Regions from separate parts of the Streptococcus downei MFe28 genome, predicted to be linked through region 1. Evidence: predicted binding sites of a transcription regulator. Region 1 holds the regulator's gene; the other holds the start of a gene.
What was found. The regulator Rex, encoded in region 1, represses fermentation and respiration genes when NADH is low (regulators of the CRP and FNR family bind a similar motif). The targets are predictions, from matches to a motif close to TTGTGAANTANTTCACAA.
Positions count from the first base shown of each region.

Region 2: a site for Rex is predicted at 2,542-2,559, ahead of DYE66_RS02890 (class II fructose-bisphosphate aldolase). Genes of this name have one in related genera too.

Region 1 is NZ_UHFA01000002.1:1,367,979-1,372,195, reverse strand. Features, by position in the region: gene DYE66_RS06550 (ribose-phosphate diphosphokinase) at 1-446, shown strand, start outside; gene DYE66_RS06545 (cysteine desulfurase family protein) at 448-1,569, shown strand; gene DYE66_RS06540 (DUF1831 domain-containing protein) at 1,574-1,921, shown strand; gene DYE66_RS06535 (redox-sensing transcriptional repressor Rex) at 2,047-2,685, shown strand; partial or broken gene DYE66_RS06530 (gamma-glutamyl-gamma-aminobutyrate hydrolase family protein) at 2,943-3,634, shown strand; gene radC (RadC family protein) at 3,726-4,217, opposite strand, start outside.
Region 2 is NZ_UHFA01000002.1:587,526-591,742, forward strand. Features, by position in the region: gene DYE66_RS02875 (CTP synthase) at 1-1,353, shown strand, start outside; gene DYE66_RS02880 (hypothetical protein) at 1,782-1,931, opposite strand; tRNA gene DYE66_RS02885 (tRNA-Leu) at 2,330-2,415, shown strand; gene DYE66_RS02890 (class II fructose-bisphosphate aldolase) at 2,603-3,484, shown strand; gene DYE66_RS10955 (hypothetical protein) at 3,831-4,217, shown strand, end outside.

The DNA.
Region 1 (4,217 bases):
AGAACTCAGGCATTAAAAGGGCCCGTAGCCTAGCAGAATATCTGGATGCACCTATTGCCATTATTGATTATGCTCAAGATGATTCCCACCGCGAAGAAGGTTATATTATCGGTGAAGTTGCTGGTAAAAAAGCCATCTTGATTGACGATATTCTTAACACCGGTAAGACCTTTGCTGAAGCGGCTAAAATTGTTGAACGCAATGGTGCCTCAGAAATTTATGCAGTAGCCAGCCACGGTCTCTTTGCTGGCGGAGCGACTGAGATTCTTGAAGCAGCGCCTATCAAGGAAATTCTGGTGACAGACTCTGTTGCCACTAAGGAAAAGGTCAGCAGCAATGTCAGCTACATCACCGCTAGCGAGCTAATCGGCAACGCTATTACCCGTATCCACAACCACAAACCACTTAGTCCACTCTTTACCTACACGTCTCAAAACGAGGAATAAGATGATTTATCTTGATAATGCTGCGACAACTCCTTTGACTCCAGGTGTTATCGAATCTATGACGACGGTTATGTCCGACAATTTTGGCAATCCTTCCAGCATCCATGCCTATGGACGCAAGGCAAGCCATCTCTTGCGGGATAACCGTCTTACTATCGCCAAAATCTTAAAGACCCAAGCAAGAAATATCATTTTCACATCGGGAGCAACCGAAAGCAACAACATGGCCATTCAGGGCTATGCCCTGGCCAACCAAGCCAAGGGCAAGCACCTGATTACTACGGCTATCGAGCACCATTCGGTTCTCCATGTCATGGCTTACTTGGAAAAGCGGTTTGGTTTTCAGGTAACCTATCTTCAACCTGACGACAATCATCAGTTCACCGCCCAAGCCCTCAAAGAGTCCCTAAGGGAAGATACTATCCTGGTCTCAACCATGTTGGCTAATAATGAAACTGGTGACCTTCTGCCCGTTTCTGACTTTGCCCAAGTTCTAGCTGAGCACCAGGCTGTCTTACATGTTGATGCTGTTCAAGCTATGGGGAAAGTCCCTGTTCATCCTGAGGAATTAGGGGTCGATTTTCTCTCTGCTTCTGCCCATAAGTTTCATGGACCCAAAGGTGTCGGTTTCCTTTACGCTAAACCTCACCACATGGATAGTCTTTTACACGGTGGTGAGCAAGAGGATAAAAGACGAGCCAGCACCGAAAATATGCTTGGAATTACCGGTCTGGCTCAAGCTCTCAGGGAAGCTGACCAAAAGCAAGAGGAAAACTATCAGAAGGTGGAACACTTACGAGAGGTCTTCCTAGAAGAGTTAAGCAAGCTAGGCTTGGACTACTATCTCAATGGTGGAAATAAGCAGCTTCCCCACGTCATCAATATTGGTTTCCTAGGCCAAAATAACGGCCTGCTTCTAACCCAGCTGGATTTAGCAGGCTTTGCTGTTTCAACTGGTTCTGCCTGCACGGCAGGAACAGTTGATCCCAGCCACGTCTTACAAGCCTACTATGGAGAGTCCTCTCCACGTTTGACGGAGTCTATCCGCATCAGCCTCTCAGAGCTCAATAGCTCTGAGGAATTATTGGCACTGGCAAAAAAATTGAAAGAAATTATAGGATAATACTATGGCATTTGAAAAATCTATTCACTTAGACGACTGTAAATACACCTACACAATTAGTCCCAAGATTAAAAGATATACGCTGATTGATACCACTTTTGAGTCCAATAAACTGGGCCACTACGAGCTTAATCGTCTTCTAGAAGAGGTGCCAAATTCTGGCCAGGGCTTCCCTCTTAAAATTACGATCAAGAAGGACCTATCTGCCTTCAAGCTTAGTGTGACCGACCAATCCGGCCTACGCCTGGTCAATATCTTTAAGTCCGACAAGCTCTCAATCATTCAAGATAAATTCTATTTCCTGATGGATAGCCTGGTTGAGCGAGATATCTTTACCAAGATAGAGAACTAAGCCTCTATCATGATACCGAAATCCTATTCCCTTATAGGATTTTTTTATCGCAAATTTGTTGCAGTTTTCACAAACTTGTTCTACAATTAACTTAGACGTACTTCATAAGATTGGAGATAGTTAAAGTGACTATTGATAAATCTATTCCTAAAGCGACAGCCAAGCGACTATCGCTATACTATAGGACCTTTAAACGTTTCAATGCCGAAGAAATTACCAAGGCGAGCTCCAAGCAGATTGCTGAGGCTATTGGCATTGACTCGGCAACCGTCCGTCGGGACTTTTCCTATTTTGGTGAACTTGGACGACGGGGCTTTGGCTACGATGTCAAAAAGTTGATGAACTTCTTTGCTGACATTCTCAACGACCACTCCATTACCAGCGTTGTCCTTGTTGGTTGCGGTAACATGGGAAGGGCCTTGCTCCACTATCGCTTCCACGAGCGCAATAAGATGAAGATAGTCATGGCCTTTGATACAGATGACAATGATTTGGTCAACACAAAAACGGAAGATAACATTCCCATCTATGGCATTTCCAGCATTAAGGAAAGGCTCAAGGGGAGTGATTGTCAGACAGCTATTTTAACGGTTCCTAGTGTCAAAGCTCAAGAAGTTGCTAATCTTCTGGTTGAGGCTGGTATCAAGGGAATTTTGAGCTTTTCACCCGTCAATCTCAGCCTGCCCAAGGGTGTCTTCGTTCAATATGTCGACCTGACTAGCGAACTGCAAACCCTTCTCTACTTTATGAATCAAGACCAGTAAGACCTTTTCTTATCTGCACAGACCAAACAATCACCTGAACAGACTTCAGGTGATTTCTCAATAAGTAGTACTCTTCAAAAGAGATTGCCGTTTGGGAGTAAGACTGGAGGAATTTGACAGATATCAAAACCTTCGTCACCTCATGCCATTTTATTTTTAAGTTATCGGCTACCGGACTGTCCTACTACCCCTGCTCCTAGCCTCGATACTTTTGATTTTTATTGACTATTAATTCAAGCCCTCAGGAGGTTCCCTCAATGACCAAAAAGCCTATTATTGGAATTACAACAAATGAAAGACCCAATAGTGACAATATCATCACCAGCTATGCACCCAAGGGCTTTGTCAAGGCTGTTCAAAATGCAGGGGGCATTCCTCTGCTTCTTCCCATTGGTTCAATCGAAGATGCTAAGTCTTACGTGCAAATGGTTGATAAAATCCTATTAATTGGCGGTCAAAATGTTGACCCTCAATTCTATCACGAAAAGAATCAGGCTCTTGATGATGATTTTCTCCACCAAAGGGATGTCTTTGAATTTTCCATCATTGATGAAGCTATTCGAGAAGAAAAGCCGATTTTTTCCGTCTGCCGAGGAACTCAATTGATGAACGTTGCTCTAGGTGGCAACCTCAATCAGGCTATTGAGAACCATTGGCAAGATGCCCCTACGGATTATCTCTACCACGAGATGAAGCTTAAGGACAACACCAAGTTGGCTGAGATTTATGGCTCTGAAACCACCATCAACTCCTTCCACCACCAAAGTATCAAGGACCTATCGCCCTTTTTGGATGTCATTGCTGAGGACCCCAATGACTCTACTATTGAGGCGGTTGCTTCCAACCACCCTGATATCCATTTTTTGGGGTCCAATGGCATCCTGAGCACCTGATTGGCAGCCGCCAGGCTGACCAAGAACTCTTCAACTATTTTGTCAATGAATTATAGAAGACTAGCCCTCCCAAGACCTAGCTTTCCAAGAGGAATTTTACTAAAAGTAACCACTGCTAGACAGAACCCAACTGTCTAGTTTTTTAGTTTAGATTGGAAGCTCAATGATAATATCGGTCTCTTCTCGGAAACTGTAATAATTATCAGAACCAACGATGATATGATCCAAGAAAGCCAGTCCCAAATCATCACAACAGCGCTTGATTTTTTCTGTAAAGGCAATGTCATAGCGGCTAGGGTCTGGTTGACCCGAAGGATGATTGTGGACAACAATAACCGAGGTTGCCATAAAACGACAGGCATAGTGCAGGATTTCCCTCGGTTCTGCAATCGAGCGTTGGACACTACCAATGAAGATTGTCTGTTGCTTGATGAGACGGTTCTGGGTATCCAGATAGAGCGCAATCAGATGCTCCTGGCGCTTATCTCTTAGTTCTGCCATCATTTTCTTGGCCAGGCGGTCACTAGAAATGATGCGGTCCGATTTCTCTGGCAGGGTCTGATTGACCCTTTTGGCAAATTCTAAGGCTGCCTTGATTTCAATAGATTTAACCTGACCAATTCCTGGGATAGCCTGAAG
Region 2 (4,217 bases), 780 kb from region 1:
AAATATTCTAATGTTACAACAGGTAAAATTTACAGCGAGGTCCTTCGTAAGGAGCGTAAGGGGGAATATTTAGGAGCAACTGTTCAGGTTATTCCCCATATTACTGATGCCCTCAAGGAAAAAATCAAACGGGCGGCGACAACGACAGATTCCGATGTTATCATTACAGAAGTCGGTGGGACCGTTGGTGATATTGAAAGCCTGCCTTTCTTAGAAGCCCTGCGACAAATGAAGGCTGATGTGGGTTCTGACAATGTCATGTATATCCACACGACCCTCCTTCCTTATCTGAAGGCAGCCGGCGAAATGAAAACCAAGCCAACTCAGCACTCTGTTAAGGAATTGCGGGGGCTGGGTATTCAGCCTAATATGTTGGTCATTCGGACCGAACAACCAGCTACCCAAGGAGTCAAAAATAAACTGGCTCAATTCTGTGATGTGGCACCAGAAGCTGTTATTGAATCACTGGATGTTGACCACATCTATCAAGTACCGCTCAATATGCAGGCTCAAGGCATGGACCAAATTGTCTGTGACCACCTGAAATTGGATGTGCCTAAGGCGGACATGACCGAGTGGTCAGCCATGGTTAACAAGGTCCTCAACCTCAAGAAATCTACTCGAATTGCCCTGGTTGGGAAATATGTTGAACTACCGGATGCCTACCTTTCTGTTGTGGAAGCCCTTAAGCATTCTGGTTATGTCAATGATTCGGCTATTGATCTCAAGTGGGTCAATGCCAATGATGTGACAGCTGAAAACGTGGCAGACCTGCTTGGAGATGTTGATGGTATCATTGTCCCTGGTGGTTTTGGTCACCGTGGAACGGAAGGGAAAATTCAAACCCTTCGCTACGCTCGGGAAAACGATGTCCCAATGCTGGGCATCTGTCTGGGTATGCAGTTGACCTGTGTTGAATTTGCCCGTCATGTTCTTAATATGGAAGGGGCTAATTCATCGGAATTAGATTCTGATACTCCTTATCCTGTTATTGATCTGATGCGTGACCAGGTGGATGTTGAAGATATGGGGGGGACTCTGCGTCTAGGCCTCTACCCATGTAAGCTGAAACCAGGTTCTAAGGTAGCAGCCGCTTATAACAACCAAGAGGTTATTCAGCGTCGCCACCGTCATCGCTACGAATTTAACACCAAATATCGGGAAGCCTTTGAAGCTGCTGGCTTTGTCTTTTCAGGGGTATCACCAGATAATCGTCTGATGGAAGTGGTGGAATTACCAGATAAGAAGTTCTTCGTGGCAGCTCAATACCACCCAGAATTGCAAAGTCGTCCTAATCGTGCCGAAGAACTTTATACAGCCTTTGTCACTGCCGCAGTTGAAAACAGTCATTAAGAATAAAAAAAGAAGATTTAAACAGAAAATCTGATTTTACTAGGCTCTATAATATCTAGAGTGGCTTAGCTCCATCTCGGATATTATGGGTTTTTTATATGTATCAAAAAAGTCCCATATGACTATAATAAACAGCAATAGAGCCATCATTATAGCCGCATGGGACATTTTTTCAGTGTAGCAAAGAATCAAACGAATAAACTACCCGAATGACAAACATGTTTTTGTTCCAACCATTGGTATAATTGATCAATTCCAAAATGACAAAAACATATTAGCTATTATTAAAATACATTCCAGTAAAAAAACTCCAAAACAGATAACCTTGACAATACCGCTGCGGCTGCGTTTGGAAATTAAGACTAATATTGCGAAACTTAATAGTATTAATGCATAAATAGTATACATCATATAGTCAGTCAATCTTTTTATAATGGTGTATTATAACCAACTCCAGCACCAAGTACAGCGCCAGCAGCTCCACCAGCTTTAGCACCAGCAAGAGCTCCAGTGACACCTCCAGCGATGGCACCAATCCAACCTTCACCTTGAACTTGTGCAAGGTAATCGGCATCCAAAGACTCAAACTCCTCAAAAGCTAAAGTATTTATACTGAAACTCCTTTAAATAAGTATAATTTTTACATTCGTTGTGTTATAAAAGTAGTTAACAAAACAAATACGTTTATAGTTTAAGCCTTTTAAAAGGAAAAATCAAGAAAATTTTTATAATTGTTGTAATTATTTATCTTATAGAAATCAGTCAATAATTCTTCTGATATTTTAATTTATTTTCATATTAATATTTTAATAAAAATTGTCATACATAATTATAAAAGGAGAGGAATTTAAGTAGGAAGTATTGATGAGATAAGTGTTGTAGTTACTTTTTTGTAGATTTTACTTCAGGGCCTTCCAATGAAACAAAAAAACTCTTGACACTGCCTTAGTTAGTTGATATAATTTATCTTGTTATTGCGGAAATGGCGGAATTGGCAGACGCGCAGGACTAAGGATCCTGTGGCCGCTTAAGGCTGTGAGGGTTCAAGTCCCTCTTTCCGCATGCTAAGAATCGACTGAGGTCGGTTCTTTTTTTGTAAATTTGGGGAAGCTAGCGTCTCGGCAAAGAAATTTGCCAGTTTCGGAAAAACGCTTCCAAGTCTGATTAAGGCTAGTTTTTTGTAAGGATTTGTGCTAGAATTAACATTGTAAACGGGTTCAACCCGAAAAATAAATAGGAGGCCTTTATAATGGCAATCGTTTCAGCAGAAAAATTTGTCCAAGCAGCTCGTGACAATGGTTATGCAGTTGGTGGATTTAACACAAACAACCTTGAATGGACTCAAGCTATTTTGCGTGCCGCAGAATCTAAGAAAGCCCCAGTGCTTATCCAAACTTCTATGGGTGCTGCTAAATACATGGGTGGTTACAAGGTATGTAAGAACTTGATTGAAAACCTTGTAGAATCAATGGGTATCACTGTACCAGTTGCTATTCACTTGGACCACGGTCACTACGAAGACGCTTTGGAATGTATCGAAGTTGGCTACACTTCTGTTATGTTTGATGGTTCACATTTGCCAATTGATGAAAACCTTGAAAAAGCTAAGGTTGTTGTTGAAAAGGCTCATGCTAAAGGCGTATCTGTCGAAGCTGAAGTTGGTACTATCGGTGGTGAAGAAGACGGAATCATTGGTGATGGTGAATTGGCACCAATTGACGATGCTAAAGCAATGGTTGCTACCGGTGTAGACTTCTTGGCAGCAGGTATCGGTAACATTCACGGTCCTTATCCAGAAAACTGGAAGGGCCTTCATCTTGATCACCTTGAAAAATTAGTTGCGGCTGTGCCTAACTTCCCAATCGTCTTGCATGGTGGTTCAGGTATTCCTGACGATCAAATTCAAGCAGCTATCAAACTTGGTGTTGCTAAGGTAAACGTCAATACGGAATGTCAATTGGCCTTCTGTAAGGCAACTCGTGAATTCGTTCATGAATTTGATGCCAACGAAGCTGAATACATGAAGAAGAAGCTCTTCGACCCACGTAAATTCTTGAAACCTGGTTTTGAAGCTATCACAGAAGCTGTTGAAGAACGTATCGATGTATTCGGTTCAGAAAACAAAGCTTAATAAAGTTTAATGAAGAGATCCACCTTGGGTGGGTCTTTTTTTTATAGCTCTCAATGGAGCGGGCCAGAATGCCAAAGATGAATTTAGGACTATCATGCAGTTTGAGCCAGAGCGAAAACTAGGTTTCCGCGATTATCTAATCGTCCAAGGTCGGCGACTGCCTGTAAGTGGGGTAGTCTGTTTCGATGGCTTGTAAAGAAGGCGTGAAATTAGTTAAACTGAGAAGCTTGTTTAGCAAATAAATTTCGATCCTTTGATTTGAGGCATGGAGGGGATTGCTCTTTTTCCCTTGCTATCGTAAAATGAGGTTAATTGTGATTGAATTGGAGAGAGCTGGGAGTTTAAGATGAAAAAATATTTCTTGCCTTGGAAGGACGGCGGTCGTCCGCTAGAAGCCTTTCTGGCAGTTGTGGTCTTTTATATTGGAAATTTCTTTATGCCTGCTTGTCTGAATGCCTTAGCAGTTCTTGATGGCCTGACAAGTGAACAGAAAGGCCTCTTGTCAGATCTTCTTGTCTTAGTCCTTCTCCTTACTTATCTATTTAGGCGAGGCTTCCGTTTGAATGAATCTGGGAGAGATCTTTTTAGCCAAAAATTTATGCTTATTTTAGTTGGGGCTTGCTCTTTGATTTGGCTCAGTGATTTTGTGGCTGTCTCACTTGGGTCCTACATTAAAGGAGCGACTTATCGACTCAGAATCAGGAAGCGCAAAAATCTGCTATCAATGGGGCTC